DNA from 2 places in the Mycolicibacterium sichuanense genome. Region 1 is predicted to be linked to the other one. Evidence: riboswitches for the same ligand, from Rfam matches in the RefSeq annotation. Region 1 holds a riboswitch; the other holds the start of a gene.
The links. Region 1 has a riboswitch for glycine ahead of gcvP (aminomethyl-transferring glycine dehydrogenase). Riboswitches for the same ligand answer to the same signal wherever they lie in the genome.
Positions count from the first base shown of each region.

Region 2: linked by a shared signal. The riboswitch ahead of SBI80_RS04530 (L-serine ammonia-lyase) and the one ahead of gcvP (aminomethyl-transferring glycine dehydrogenase) in region 1 are both predicted to bind glycine.

Region 1 is NZ_JAWQPU010000006.1:401,151-408,924, reverse strand. It holds gene SBI80_RS20335 (small basic family protein) at 1-40, shown strand, start outside; gene SBI80_RS20330 (DUF881 domain-containing protein) at 44-835, shown strand; gene gcvH (glycine cleavage system protein GcvH) at 886-1,281, shown strand; gene garA (glycogen accumulation regulator GarA) at 1,408-1,884, shown strand; gene ftsR (transcriptional regulator FtsR) at 1,884-2,621, shown strand; gene SBI80_RS20310 (bifunctional nuclease family protein) at 2,679-3,173, shown strand; gene SBI80_RS20305 (MerR family transcriptional regulator) at 3,388-4,011, shown strand; glycine riboswitch at 4,044-4,142, shown strand; glycine riboswitch at 4,143-4,262, shown strand; gene gcvP (aminomethyl-transferring glycine dehydrogenase) at 4,304-7,174, shown strand; gene SBI80_RS20295 (alpha/beta fold hydrolase) at 7,184-7,774, shown strand, end outside.
Region 2 is NZ_JAWQPU010000001.1:930,548-938,321, forward strand. It holds gene SBI80_RS04520 (TetR/AcrR family transcriptional regulator) at 1-55, shown strand, start outside; gene SBI80_RS04525 (extracellular catalytic domain type 1 short-chain-length polyhydroxyalkanoate depolymerase) at 204-1,130, shown strand; gene SBI80_RS04530 (L-serine ammonia-lyase) at 1,135-2,526, opposite strand; glycine riboswitch at 2,775-2,864, opposite strand; gene SBI80_RS04540 (PTS transporter subunit EIIC) at 2,970-4,562, opposite strand; gene SBI80_RS04545 (PTS sugar transporter subunit IIA) at 4,699-5,184, shown strand; gene nagB (glucosamine-6-phosphate deaminase) at 5,185-5,970, shown strand; gene nagA (N-acetylglucosamine-6-phosphate deacetylase) at 5,979-7,127, shown strand; gene SBI80_RS04560 (sensor histidine kinase) at 7,268-7,774, shown strand, end outside.

The sequences.
Region 1 (7,774 bases):
CAACGCCGCCGCCCTGCGGCGCAGACTGTTCGGCGCCTGAGCCATGACCGAGACCGAACCCGAACCGACCCCCGAACCGACCCCCGAACACGGCAGGCACGAGCGGCGCGCCGGCGCCGCGCCCCCCGCCCCCCGCCGCAGCCGGTCCCAGCTCGTCTTCGGGGGGCTGGCCATCGTGCTGGTGGTGCTGCTCGGCGTGGCCATCGTCACGCAGGCGCGCCAGACCGAATCTGGAGACTCCCTGGAGACCGCAAGGCCGGCCGACCTGCTGGTCCTGCTCGACTCGCTGCAGCAACGCGAAGCCGCGCTCAATACCGAGGTCGCCGACCTGCAGCGCACGCTCGAGTCGCTGCAGTTCTCGGGCAGCAACGACGAGGCGGCGATCGAGAACGCGCGGGCGCGGCTGGCGGCCCTGTCGATCCTGATCGGCACGGTGGCTGCCACCGGACCCGGAGTGACGATCGCCATCGCCGACACCGCTCCTGGAGTGTCGCCGGAGACCATGCTGGACGTGGTCAACGAGCTGCGCGCCGCGGGCGCCGAGGCCATGCAGATCAGCGGTCCGGTCCAGCCGCCGGTGCGGGTCGGCGTCGACACCTGGGTGGTCGGGCAGCCCGGTGCGCTCGTCGTCGACGGCACCACGCTGTCCCCGCCCTATTCCGTTCTGGCAATTGGCGATCCGGCCACCCTGGCCGCCGCGATGAACATCCCAGGCGGGGCCGTGGACAGTGTCGAGCGGGTTGGCGGCACAATGTCGGTGCAACAGGCTGGCGTGGTGAACGTGACCGCCTTGCGGCAACCGAAACCCCGCCAATACGCTCAGCCAGTCAAGTGAGCACGACATCCGCACCACGCTGATGACCACCGAGGCCAATGAGGAGCCCAGTGAGCGAGATTCCGTCCGATCTCTACTACACCGAGGAACACGAATGGGTGCGTCGGACCGGCGACGACACCGTCCGGGTCGGCATCACTGACTACGCCCAGGCCGCGCTCGGGGACGTCGTCTTCGTCGAGCTGCCCGACGTCGACGCCGAAGTCACCGCCGGCGCCGAGTTCGGCACCGTCGAGTCGACGAAGTCGAATTCGGATCTGTACGCCCCGATCACCGCGAAAGTGGTTGCCGTCAACGGCGACGTCGCGGACTCGCCGGAGTTGGTCAACTCCGATCCGTACGGCGCCGGATGGCTCGTCGACCTGCAGATCGATGCCGCCGAGCTCTCCGAGGCACTCGACGGTCTGCTCGACGCCGACGCCTACGGCGCGACCCTCGACGAATGAAATTCAGGCGGTGGTGGACACGGCCGACCCCGGCGCGCGGTACGGTCGTCTCGAGACGCATGACGGCCGGCGTCGTGGTTGGCGTGTCCGCCGACCATCGCCACAGCAGCCAGTGAGGAGCACCGGGTGACGGACAACGACACCAGTTCGGGAGCTGATCAGTCCGAAGAAGTGACGGTCGAGACCACATCGGTCTTTCGATCGGACTTCCTCAACGAATTGGACGCCCCGCCAGCAACGGGCGGTGACAACGCCGTATCGGGAGTCGAGGGACTTCCGGCTGGTTCGGCCCTGCTCGTCGTCAAGCGCGGTCCGAACGCAGGGTCGCGATTCCTGCTCGATCAAGCGCGCACCTCGGCGGGTCGCCACCCCGACAGCGACATCTTCCTCGACGACGTCACCGTCAGCCGCCGCCACGCGGAGTTCCGGCTCGAGTCCGGTGAGTTCCAGGTCGTCGACGTCGGCAGTCTCAACGGCACCTACGTCAACCGCGAGCCCGTGGACTCCGCGGTGCTGGCAAACGGCGACGAAGTCCAGATCGGAAAGTTCCGACTGGTCTTCCTCACCGGACCGAAGGGCGACGACGGCAGCACGGCAGGCTAATGACCGCGCCCGACACCCCAGCGCTCGCCGGGATGTCGATCGGAGCGGTCCTCGACTCGCTGCGACCCGACTTTCCGGACGTGACCATCTCCAAGATCCGCTTCCTGGAAGCCGAAGGTCTGGTCACGCCGCAACGCTCGGGCTCGGGCTACCGGCGATTCACCGCATACGACTGTGCGCGGTTGCGCTTCATCCTGACCGCTCAGCGGGACCACTACCTGCCGTTGAAGGTCATCAAGGCCCAACTCGACGCGCAGCCCGACGGGGCGCTCCCCGACACCGGAACCGGTTATGGCGTACCGCGATTGGTCCAGGTCTCGCAGGACCGGGCCGGTGACGCCAGCGCCTACGACACGGCCGCCGTCGCGCCGGCCCAGGTCCGGCTGAGCCGGGAGGACCTGCTGTCCCGCTCTGGGGTCGACGAAGAACTCCTCGGCTCGCTGATCAAGGCGGGCGTGATCAGGACCGGGCCCGGTGGGTTCTTCGACGAGCACTCTGTCGTGACGGCGCAGTGCGCCAAGGCCTTGGCCGACTACGGCGTCGAACCCCGGCACCTGCGGGCGTTCCGTTCGGCCGCCGACCGGCAGTCGGACCTGATCGCCCAGATCGCCGGGCCGGTGGTCAAGGCAGGCGCGCGAGACCGCGCCGACGACCTGGCCCGCGAGGTCGCTGCACTGGCCATCACGTTGCACACCTCGCTGATCAAGTCTGCGGTGCGCGACGTACTCGATCGCTGAGGATTAGACTCGGCACGACGGTTTCAGGACCGGCTTTCAGGCGGAGGGCAGACACAGATGGGCGAAGTTCGTGTGATCGGAATTCGCGTTGAGCAGCCCCAGAACCAGCCGGTTCTGCTGCTACGCGAATCCAATGGTGATCGCTACCTGCCGATCTGGATCGGTCAGACCGAGGCCCAGGCGATCGCGCTGGAGCAGCAGGGCGTCGAACCGGCCCGCCCGCTGACCCACGATTTGATCCGGGATCTGATTACCGCCCTTGGCCATTCGCTCAAGGAAGTGCGGATCGTCGACCTGCAGGAGGGCACCTTCTACGCCGACCTGGTCTTCGACCGCGACATCAAGGTCTCGGCGCGCCCCTCGGACTCGGTGGCGATCGCCATGCGGGTCGGGGTGCCGATCTACGTCGAGGAGGCGGTGCTCGCCGAGGCGGGCCTGCTGATTCCGGACGAGTCCGACGAGGAGACCACCGGCGCGGTGCGCGAGGACGAGGTCGAGAAGTTCAAGGAGTTCCTCGACAGTGTGTCTCCCGACGACTTCAAGGCCACCTGACGCGATAGTCACGGATACGTCTCACGCGCTCGACACGCGGAGCGAGTTTCCCCGATGGAACCCGTCGACAGCCATACTTCATTCACTACGAGAGGCAGTGAGTGCCGAGCAGGGAGCGTATGCTCGACATACTCGAGAACTCGGAGCAAACGTGCTGAACCGTCGCTGACGGCTCGTGGGCACGTATCCAGTTCGATCGGCGAGAGGATGGGCAGTGGGCGACACGCCACGTCAGGAGCAGTTGGATCTCACATCCAGCGGCACCCCGGAGCGGGTGGTCTCAGCCGCACCTGGCGAACCCATCCAGGCGGGCCTGTTTCCCGACGACTCGGTGCCGGACGAATTGGTTGGCTACCGCGGTCCCAGTGCGTGCCAGATCGCGGGCATCACCTACCGCCAGCTGGACTACTGGGCACGCACCTCGCTGGTGGTCCCGTCCATCCGCGGTGCGGCGGGCTCGGGCAGCCAGCGGCTGTACTCGTTCAAGGACATCCTGGTCCTCAAGATCGTCAAACGGCTTCTGGACACCGGCATCTCGCTGCACAACATCCGTGTCGCGGTCGATCACCTACGCCAGCGCGGCGTCAAGGACCTCGCGAACATCACGCTGTTCTCCGATGGCACCACGGTCTACGAATGCACCTCCGCCGAAGAGGTCGTCGACCTTCTGCAAGGTGGTCAGGGCGTGTTCGGCATCGCGGTCTCGGGTGCCATGCGCGAACTCACCGGCGCCATCGCCGACTTCCCGGGTGAGCGTGCCGACGGCGGGGAGTCCATCCCCAGCCCCGAGGACGAGCTGGCCTCGCGCCGCAAGCACCGCGACCGCAAGATCGGCTAGATCCCGGCACTCCGGTAGACTCGGCACCGCATCGCCCCCTCGCGGGAGAGTTCCGTGGTCGCCAGCTGCGGACGCCGAAGGAGCAACACCTCTCCGTCAACCTCTCAGGCACCCAGGACCGCGCGGAGCCACGATGCCTCTGGAAAGCGGCGGATGTTCGCCCGCCCATGGGGAAAGGCAGAAACCGGCCCTGGCCGGCTCCGGCCGAATCTCTCAGGCACCCGTCACGGGTCGACGACAGAGGGAGAGGACCGCTAGCGGTTCCACGCTCTGACGTGTGAGAGGTCCTCCCTTGTCCGGTACCCCGCCCCATCCCCGCAATGAGCACCACACCCCCCGCTTCTCCGACCGGCACATCGGACCCGACACCGACGCCGTCGCGACGATGTTCGGGGTCATCGGTGTCGACAGCCTCGGCGAACTGGCCGAGAAGGCGCTGCCCGCGGGCATTCTCGACGCGCTGACCGCCGATGGCGTGGCGCCCGGACTCGACCAGCTTCCGCCGCCCGCGTCGGAGGAGCAGTCGCTGGCCGAACTGCGCGCGATGGCCGACGCGAACACCGTCGCCGTCTCGATGATCGGTCAGGGGTACTTCGACACGCTCACCCCGGCCGTGCTGCGCCGCAACATCCTGGAGAACCCCGCCTGGTACACGGCCTACACGCCCTACCAGCCCGAGATCAGCCAGGGCCGGCTCGAGGCGCTGCTGAACTTCCAAACCATGGTCGAGGACCTCACCGGCCTCGAGGTCGCCAACGCCTCCATGCTCGACGAGGGCACCGCGGCCGCAGAGGCCATGACGCTGATGCACCGCGCGGTGAAGGGTTCGGTGAACCGGATCGCCGTGGACGTCGACGTCTACGCCCAGACTGCCGCGGTGATCGAGACGCGCGCCAAGCCGCTGGGCATCGAGGTCGTCACCGCCGACCTGCGCGAGGGCCTGCCCGATGGGGACTTCTTCGGCGTCATCGTGCAGCTGCCTGGCGCCAGCGGACGCGTCACCGACTGGAGTGCACTGGTCGCTCAGGCCCACGAGCGCGGCGCACTGGTCGCGATCGGTGCCGACCTGCTGGCTGCCACGCTGATCACCCCGCCGGGAGACCTCGGCGCCGACGTCGCGTTCGGCACCACCCAACGCTTCGGCGTCCCAATGGGATTCGGCGGCCCGCATGCCGGTTACCTGGCCGTGCACGCCAAGCATGCCCGTCAGCTGCCCGGCCGCCTGGTCGGCGTGTCGGTGGACGCCGACGGGTCGGCCGCCTACCGGCTGGCCCTGCAGACCCGTGAGCAGCACATCCGCCGCGACAAGGCCACCAGCAACATCTGCACCGCGCAGGTGCTGCTCGCGGTGATGGCGGCGATGTACGCCAGCTACCACGGCGCCGACGGACTGACTGCAATCGCGCACAGGGTCCACGGCAATGCGCTGGCGATCGCCAGCGGACTCACCGACGCCGGTGTCGAGGTGGTGCACGACGCGTTCTTCGACACCGTGCTCGCCCGCGTGCCCGGCCGGGCCGAGGAGGTCCGCGCCGCCGCCAAGGAGCGCGGCATCAACGTGTGGCTCGTCGACGCCGACCACGTCTCGATGTCATGTGACGAGGCGACCACCGCCACCCACGTCGAGCAGGTGCTCGAGGCCTTCGGCGCGAGCCGCGGCGGTCAACACTGGGCGGGCCCGGAGATCGCCACCCGCACCTCGCCGTTCCTGACCCACCCCGCCTTCACGCGCTACCGCACCGAGACCGAGATGATGCGCTACCTGCGCTCGCTGTCGGACAAGGACATCGCGCTCGACCGCAGCATGATTCCGCTGGGTTCGTGCACGATGAAGCTCAACGCCGCCGCCGAGATGGAACCCATCACCTGGCCGGAGTTCGCCCGTCAGCACCCGTTCGGACCGGCATCGGACACCCCGGGGCTGCGCAAGCTGATCGCCGACCTCGAGACCTGGCTCACCCAGCTCACCGGCTACGACTCGGTGTCGCTGCAGCCCAACGCGGGATCGCAGGGGGAGTACGCCGGGTTGCTCGCCATCCAGGCCTACCACCTGAGTCGTGGTGACGCGCAACGCAACATCTGCCTGATCCCGTCGAGCGCGCACGGCACCAACGCGGCGTCCGCGGCGCTGGCCGGTATGCGCGTCGTAGTGGTCGCCTGCCGTGCCAACGGTGACGTCGACCTGGACGACCTGCGCGCCAAGATCGCCGAACACGGCGACCGGGTCGCGGCGCTGATGATCACCTACCCGTCGACGCACGGCGTCTACGAGCACGACGTCGAGGAGATCTGTGCCGCCGTCCACGACGTAGGAGGACAGGTGTACGTCGACGGCGCGAACCTGAACGCGCTCGTCGGGCTGGCCCGGCCGGGGCATTTCGGCGGCGACGTCAGCCACCTGAACCTGCACAAGACCTTCTGCATCCCGCACGGCGGCGGCGGTCCCGGTGTCGGGCCGGTCGCGGTGCGCAGCCATCTGGCGCCGTACCTGCCGGGACATCCGCGCGCCGACGAACTCGGTGAGCACTACACGGTGTCGGCGGCGCCCTACGGTTCGGCCTCGATCCTGCCGATCACGTGGGCCTACATCCGCATGATGGGAGCACCCGGCCTGCGCGCGGCGACCCTGACCGCGATCGCGTCGGCCAACTACATCGCCCGCCGGCTCGACGAGTACTACCCCGTGCTCTACACGGGCGAGAACGGCATGGTGGCCCACGAGTGCATCCTGGATCTGCGCACCATCACCAAGACCACCGGCGTCACGGTCGACGACGTGGCGAAGCGGTTGGCAGACTACGGTTTTCACGCGCCGACCATGAGCTTCCCCGTCGCGGGCACGCTGATGGTCGAGCCCACCGAGAGTGAGAGCCTGGCCGAGGTGGACGCCTTCTGCGAGGCCATGATCTCGATCCGCGCCGAGATCGACCAGGTCGGTTCCGGGGCCTGGTCGGTCGAGGACAACCCGCTGCGCGGTGCCCCCCACACCGCCGAGTGCCTACTGGTGGAGAACTGGAAGCACCCCTACACCCGCGAGCAGGCGGCCTACCCGCTTGGCAAGGGCTTCCGGCCCAAGGTGTGGCCGCCGGTGCGCCGCATCGACAGCGCCTACGGTGACCGCAATCTGGTGTGCTCCTGCCCGCCGGTGGAGGCCTTCGCCTAACCTGGGCCGATGTTGCCCAGAAGCGTCGAGGACTGGCTCGACGGAGGACACTTCGTCGAGACGCCGGTGGGTTCGGTCTTCGTCCGGGCATCGGCGGGTACCGGGCCGACGGTGCTGATGCTGCACGGGTATCCGTCGAGCTCGTACGACTACCGCAGCGTGGTGCCCCACCTGGGTGATCGCGCCTGGCTGACGATGGACTTCCTCGGGTTCGGCTTGTCCGACAAACCCCGACCGCATCGCTACAGCCTGTTCGAGCAGTCCGACCTGGTGGAGACGGTCGTGGCGGCCGAGATCTCCGGGCCAGTGGTGCTCGTCGCCCACGACATGGGCACCTCGGTCGCCACCGAGCTACTGGCTCGAGACATCGAGAGGCGCTTGAGTTTCGACCTTCGCGCGGCAGTACTCACCAACGGCAGCGTGATCCTGGAACGGGCATCCCTGCGGCCGATGCAGAAGGTGCTGCGGGGACCACTTGGGCCGCTCGCCGCGCGGCTGGCCAACCGCAGGACGTTCCGGACGGGCTTCGGTGAGCTGTTCAGCGCGGGCCACCCGCTGTCGGACGAGGAGGCCGAAGCTCAATGGGCGTTGCTGTCCCGC
Region 2 (7,774 bases), on a different contig from region 1:
CGCGTTCGTCACATCGCTGGTCAGGAGTGTGGTCGGCGGTCTGGTCGGGGCGTAGGGGTTTTGCGCGGGGCGCGGCCGTCAATGCACGCGGCATGCGCAAATCTCGTCGGGCACCTGCCGTTCACCCGCCGTCAAGCTCGGCTGCGTTCAATGACCCGCGTGTCGACACCGATGAGAGCATTGCTTCGAGAAGTGGGCGCCGCATGTTGACGGTTGCCGGGCGCGCATGGGTGGCGGGCCTGGTCACTGCGCTCGGCTGCGCGCTGATCGGCCTCAGCGGGTCCGCGGCGGCAGGTCCTCCCGGCAACACGCGCGGGGAGCTGTCGTTCGGTGGTTTGCAACGCACGTACCTGGTGCACGCCCCGGCCGGCAATGACCAGCCCGCGGGCCTGGTGATCAACCTGCACGGCGCTGGCGCGACGGGTCAGGCGCAGGAGGCGATCTCGAACTACGATTCTGCCGCCGACGCGCTTGGCTTGGTCGTGGCCTACCCCGACGGCATCGACCAGAGCTGGGCCGACGGACGCGGCGCCTCGACACCAGACCGGCAAGGCGTCGACGACGTCGGCTTCCTAGTCGCGCTGGTCGATCGACTCGTCCGTGACTACGGCATCCCGCCGGGCCGGGTCTTCGCCACCGGCATGTCGGCCGGGGGTTTCATGGCCAATCGATTGGCCTGCGATCGCGCCGACGTCGTCGCGGCCGTCGCGCCGGTGGCGGGCACGCTCGGCTCGGGGGTTCCGTGCGCGCCGTCGCGGCCGGTGTCGGTCCTGCAGTTCCACGGCACCGCCGACGGTGTGGTGCCGTTCGGTGGCGGCGGCATGGTGGGTCGGGGTGGCGCCAGCGACATCCTCTCGGCGCCGGCGCTGGCGGCCCGATGGCGCGCCGCGGACGGCTGCTCGGACGCCCCGGTGGAGGAGGCCCTGCCCTCGGTCGGCGACGGTACCGGTCTGCGGCGCTACACCTCGGTGGGCTGCGCCGGTGGCACGTCGGCGGTGTTCATCCAGATCGACGGCGGCGGACACACCTGGCCCAGCGGCAACTTCGCCCTGCCCGACGCCGGGCCCACCACGGGGGCGACGAACGCGTCGCTGGCCAGCGCGCAATTCTTCACCGCCCACGGTAGGTGAGGTCTCAGCACTCCACCCGGTTGACCGGAACGTGCATGGCCAGTCCGCCGGTCGAGGTCTCCTTGTACTTGGAGTTCATGTCCAGCCCGGTGGCGCGCATCGTCTCGATCACCTGGTCGAGGCTGACGCGGTGAAAACCGTCCCCGCGCAGTGCCATCCGCGCGGCGTTGATGGCCTTGCCGGCCGAGATCGCATTGCGCTCGATGCACGGGATCTGCACCAGGCCGGCGATCGGGTCGCACGTCAGGCCCAGGCTGTGCTCCATGGCGATCTCGGCGGCGTTCTCGACCTGCTGCGCGGTGCCGCCGAGGATCTCGGCCAGCGCTCCCGCCGCCATCGCGGCTGCCGAACCAACCTCGCCCTGGCAGCCGACCTCGGCGCCCGAGATGGACGCCCGCTGCTTGAACAGTGAACCGATGGCGCCCGCAGTGAGCAGGAACCGCACCACCACGTCGTCGGGGTCGGCGTCGCCCGCGCGGGTGTAGTGCAGCGCATAGTGCAATACGGCGGGAATGATGCCCGCGGCCCCGTTCGTCGGGGCCGTGACCACGCGTCCGCCGGACGCGTTCTCCTCGTTGACCGCGAGTGCGACCAGGTTCACCCAGTCCTCGGCGAAGGCGACGTCGCGGTCGGGATCGTCGCGGTCGAGACGCTCGTACCAATCGTGGGCCCGCCGTCGCACGCCGAGGGTGCCCGGCAGATTGCCGGTGCGTTCGATGCCCTTGCGCTGGCACTGCAGCATCACCTGGTGGATGTGCAGCAGGCCGGTGCGCACCTCGTCCTCTGAGCGGGTGGCGCACTCGTTGGCGAGCATGACCTGGCTGATCGCGAGACCTTGGGCGTCGGCGAGCTGGAGCAGCCGGGCGGCACTGTCGAAGGCGAGGGGAGCGTCGACGGGTGAAGGTCGATCGCCATCCGGGAGCTCGTCGTCGGCGCTGACGATGAAGCCGCCGCCGACCGAGAAGTACGTCTGCCGGTGCAGCTCGGTGCCGTCCGCATCGAACGCGGCGAGCGTCATCGCGTTGGCGTGCCGCTCGTGAACGGTCAAGGGCCGCAACACCATCGCATCCTCGGTCAGTGCCACTTGCTGGGCGCCGCCGAATAGGATCCAACCCTGCTCCCGCAGGGTGGACAACCGACTCTCCATCTCGTCGGTGTCGATGGTCTCGGGCGCGAAACCCTCCAACCCGAGCAGGATCGCGGCCATCGTGCCGTGACCCGCACCGGTGGCGGCCAGCGATCCGTACAGGTCCACGCGCACGTCCGCCGTCGCATCGAGCAACCCGCGCTGGCTGACCTCGCCGGCGAAGCGCGCCGCGGCGCGCATCGGGCCGACGGTGTGCGAACTCGATGGGCCGATGCCGACGGAGAACAGCTCGAAGACGCTGATGGTCATCGGGTGGCGAGGGACTGGGTGGGAATTGGCGGGGTGGGAAGAGGCTGGGTGGGAAGAGGCTGGGTGGGAATTTGCAGGGTGGAAATGGACTGGGCTGGGATGGACATGATGAACCTCTGGTCGGCATGTGACGGTGCAGGTCGCCTCCCCGCTCTGTCCTGAGACCTGAGAGATTGAGCGACGCCACGGGCGTGCCATTCACCTTCGGTAAGTGCCGCTGTCGTGCCCGGCGCTTTCTCCAGAGTTGCCTCGGCGCGGCGGTACTGGGCCTGAGAGATTCCTGGGGAGGATGTTGCTCCTACGGCACCCCGAGAACGGGGATCTCCCGCTGCGCGTCGACAGCGTATTGAGTTGTGGACGGAAACTTACTCGCGATCAAGCGCCCTTGCCATGAAAGCGGTCAGGCGGCCAGCGTCGCGGGGGTCGTTTCGGCGCCCGGCGTCCTAGAGGACGTCGATGATGTCGTTCTTCAAGACCTCCGCCTGGGTCCCGAAGACCGCCTGGACGTTGTTGCCGACCTCGATGACACCGGCAGCGCCGAGGCTCTTGAGTCGAGCCTGGTCGACCTTGCCGGTGTCGGCCACCTCCATGCGCAGGCGCGTGATGCAGGCGTCGACGTTGACGAGGTTGGCCCGACCACCGAAGGCGGCGATGAGTTGCTCGGCGGTGCTCTCCGCGACCTGCGCGGGCGCGGGGGCGGTGCGGGTCTCGGTCGCGGTGCCTGGCGCACCCGGCATCACCGCGGTGGCTGCATCGGCGCCCTCGCCGAGGTTGGCCCGCTCTTCGGCCTCGAACTCGTCGTCGGGTTCCCGGCCGGGGGTCCGCATGTTCCACTTCGTGATCGCGAAGCGGAACAGCAGGTAGTAGACGACGAAGAACACCACGCCCATGCCGATGAGCAGCGGGATGTTCTTCGCGGCCGGCGCGGTGCCGTACAGGAGCAGATCGATGAGGCCGGCGGAGAACGAGAAGCCGAGGTGGATGTCGAGCAGGTAGGCAATCGCCAGGGACAGCCCGGTGAGCACGGCGTGGATGACGTAGAGAGGGAAGGCCACGAACATGAACGCGAACTCGAGCGGCTCGGTGACACCGGTGAGGAAGGCGGTCAGTGCGGCCGCCGACAGGATGCCGACTGCCACCTTGCGCTGCTTCTTGTTGGCGACGTGGATCATCGCCAGCGCGGCGGCCGGCAGACCGAACATCAGGATCGGATAGAAGCCCGAGGTCAGCAGACCCGCGGAGGGATCACCCGCGGCGAAGCGGGTGAGCTCACCGGTGACCACCTTGCCGTCGGGGGCCTGATAGTCGCCGTAGATGAACCACACGAAGGAATTCACGATGTGGTGCAGACCGAGCGGGATCAGCATGCGGTTGGCGAATCCATAGACGAACGCGCCAATTGCTCCCGAGCCGCCGATGAACTTGCCGAGGCCGGTCAAGCCCGCGTCGAAGAGCGGGTAGCAGTAGCTCATCGCGAACGACAGGAAGAGGCACGCCAGGGAGACCACGATCGGCACGAAGCGCCGACCCCCGAAAAAGCCGAGATACGAGGGTAATTGAATGGTGTGATAGCGATCGAAGAGCCACGCGGTGAGCAGACCGACCACGATTCCAGCGAACACGCTGTAGTTGATCTGGGCCTGCTCGCCCGCCTTGTCGACCTGACCGGCCAGGACGATCGGCGACATCGTCTTGAACACCGCCTGAACCACCAGATAGCCGACGACGGCGGCCAGCGCCGTCGAACCGTCTGCCTTCTTGGCGAATCCGATGGCGACGCCGACGGCGAAGAGCAGCGGGAGATTGCTGAAGATCGCGTCGCCCGCCGCGCTCATCGCTTGGAAGAACGGCCCGATGACCGGTGCCTTGATGCGCCCGAGCAGATCGTCTTGGCCCAGCCGCAGCAGGATTCCGGCCGCCGGCAGCACTGCGATCGGCAGCATGAGGCTCTTGCCAAGCCGCTGCAGCTGCGCGAACCCCGGAATGCGCAGCCCCGACTTCGGTTGCGGCCCTTGATTTTCGATGGTCTCGCTCATCGTCGGTCACCCTCCTCGTGCGCACCCGTCGCCCCCGCCCACGCTGTGCGGAAGCTTAGACGAGAACCCCGGACCACGAGACCCTGTTGCGGGGCGCTCGTATTGTTGGGCACACAGTCGCCACGAAGGAGCCGCAGTGAGCACCACATCAGTCCTCGCCCCGATCTCGGGACGTGCGATACCGCTTCGCGACGTCTCCGATCCGGTCTTCTCGCAGGGCATGGTCGGCTACGGCGCGGCGGTCGAACCCCCCAGCGCTGTCGTAGAGGCCGTCGCGCCGGTGAGCGGACGACTGCTGAAACTGCTTCCGCATGCCTACGTAGTCCTCACCCCGGACGGCGTCGGCGTGTTGGTGCACCTGGGGCTGGACACCGTCGCGCTGAAGGGTGAGGGCTTCACGACCCACGTCAGTCAGGGCGACGAGGTCACGGCGGGTCAACTGGTCATCACCTACGACGTACCCGCGATCGTGGCCAAGGGGCTCGATCCCATCGTTCCCGTGGTCGTGATGGACGAGCGCGAGCCAGGAAACGTCGTCGCCTCCGACGCGGTGACGTCGGGTGCCGAGATAGCGACCGGGGAAACTCTCTTCACCGCGACCAAGCCGACGGCGGCCACCTAGATGGAAGTCGTCATCTGCCGCGACGCCGGCGAGATCGGCGGGATCGCCGCCGACGCGATCACTCTGCTGCTGCAGCGCAAGGCCACGGCGGTGCTCGGTCTGGCCACCGGGTCCTCGCCGCTGGCGATCTACGACGAACTGGTGGCACGCCACGAGGCCGGCGAGATCTCGTTCCGGCAAGCCCGCGGCTTCACCCTCGACGAATACGTCGGGCTGCCGGTCGACCACCCCGAGCGGTACCGGACGGTGATCGACACGGTGTTCGTCTCGCGGGTGGACTTCGCCCCCGGCGCCGTGCAGGGTCCCGATGGCGCAGCGGCCGCCATCCCCGCGGCGTGCGAGGCCTACGAGGACGCCATCCGCGCTGCCGGTGGCGTCGACCTGCAGATCCTCGGGATCGGCACCGACGGGCACATCGCGTTCAACGAGCCGGGCTCGTCCCTGGCCTCGCGGACGCGGATCAAGACGCTGACGCGGCAGACGCGAATCGACAACGCCCGCTTCTTCGGCGACGACGTCGACGCGGTGCCGACGCACTGCCTGACCCAGGGGCTTGGAACGATCATGCAGGCTCGGCACGTCATCCTGGTGGCCACGGGCCGCAGCAAGGCGGAGGCGGTTCACCACCTGGTGGAGGGTCCGGTCAGTGCGATGTGGCCTGCGACCGTCCTGCAGCACCATCCGCACGTGACGGTCCTGCTCGACGACGCCGCCGCCCGACGGCTGCAACTGGTCGACTACTACCGTGAGACCTACCAGTCCAAGCCGGCCTGGCAAGGCATCTGAACTCGGTCATGCTCCTCACCGCAGCTACCGTATTGACCGGCCGAGAGTCGTTGCGCCCCGGCTGGATCGAGATGTCCGACGGTGGGGTGACCGCGGTGGGCGCGGGTGCTCCGCCGCGGGCGCCCGACCACGCGCTCGGCGCGGCGACGGTGGTCCCCGGGTTCGTCGACACCCACCTGCACGGCGGCGCCGGAGCCAACTTCTCGACCGCCGTCCACTCCGAGACCGTCACTGCCGTCGGGTTGCACCGACGCCACGGCAGTACCGGGCTCGTCGCGTCGCTGGTCACCGCTGACCCCGACGAATTGCTCAGGCAGGTGGGTGAATTGGCGGGCGACGTCCGCGCCGGTCTGATCGACGGCATCCACCTCGAAGGTCCGTGGCTGTCCACATCGAGGTGTGGTGCGCACCGACCCGACCTGATGCGCGACCCGGATCCCGACGAGATCGACCGCCTCCTGGACGCCGCGAGCGGCGCGATCCGCATGGTCACCATCGCACCGGAACGCGACGGCGCGCTCGCGGCCATCCGCCAGCTGGTGGCCGCCGGTGTAGTGGTGGCGGTGGGGCACACCGAGGCCACCTACGCCCAGGCCGCAGCGGCGATCGAGGCCGGTGCCACCGTGGCCACGCACCTGTTCAACGCCATGCGCCCGATCGATCGCCGCGAGCCGGGGCCCATCGTCGCGCTGCTGGAGGATTCGCGCGTGACCGTCGAGGTGATCACCGACGGCGTTCACGTTCATCCCGCGGTCTATCGGCACGTCACGGCGACGGTGGGACCCGACCGGGTGTCGCTCGTGACCGATGCGATGGCCGCCACCGGGATGACCGACGGACGCTACCTGCTCGGCCCCCTGGCCGTGGACGTGGTCGACGGGGTGGCCAGGGTTGCGGGCACGGACACCATCGCAGGCAGTACCGCGACGATGGACCGGGTGTTCGCGTTCGCCGTGGAACACAGCGGCCTGCCCAGAGACGAGGCGCTGCACCTGGCGGTCCGGCAGGCGTCGCTGAATCCCGCTCGCGCACTCGGGCTTCCCCATGCGGGCCTGGTGGCCGGGGCCCCCGCGGACGCGGTAGTACTCGACGGCGACCTCGTCGTGACGGGCGCGTTGCGCCGTGGCGGGTGGGTCGCCGACCCCGCACCCGCATGAGGGTCGCGCGAGACCGGCCGCGTGCAGCACGGCCCACGTACCCTCAGTAGCGTGTCAGGGGTGTTGATCACGGCCGCCAGAGGCCCAGGGCTCCCTCGGCGATTCCGATAGTGGAAATCAACGATCGGGTGTACCGATTGATGTCACCACTGACCCGGGTCCTGTCCCTGCGGGCCATCGTGGTGGTCTCCGCGCTCGCAGTGATCTTGCTGGTCATCGTCCTCGGCACGTGGGTGTGGGTGGGTGTCACCGACGACCAGTACAGCCAGCTCGATCGCCGGCTCGATTCGGTGAGCAGCCTCGGTGACGTCAGCACGCTGCTGAACAGCTCGCCCAACACCGACGCCCAGCAGCCGATGCCCGACGGCAACGTGGTGCGGACCGCCCGCATCGGCGGCATCACGGTGTCGGTGCCGACGAACATAGTCCTGCCCGAGTTGCCCAACGGGTACGCCACCACCTCGATCGACGGTGTGCAGTACCGCGTGCGCACGTTTGCCGCTGGAATGGGATCGATCGCGCTTGGTGCCCCGTTGGCCGAGACGCAACACCGGATCGACGAGCTGCACATGCGGGTGTTGCTGATCTGCAGCGGCGTGATCGCGGGAACGGTGATCGTCGGGTGGGTGATCTCGTTGCTGATGATC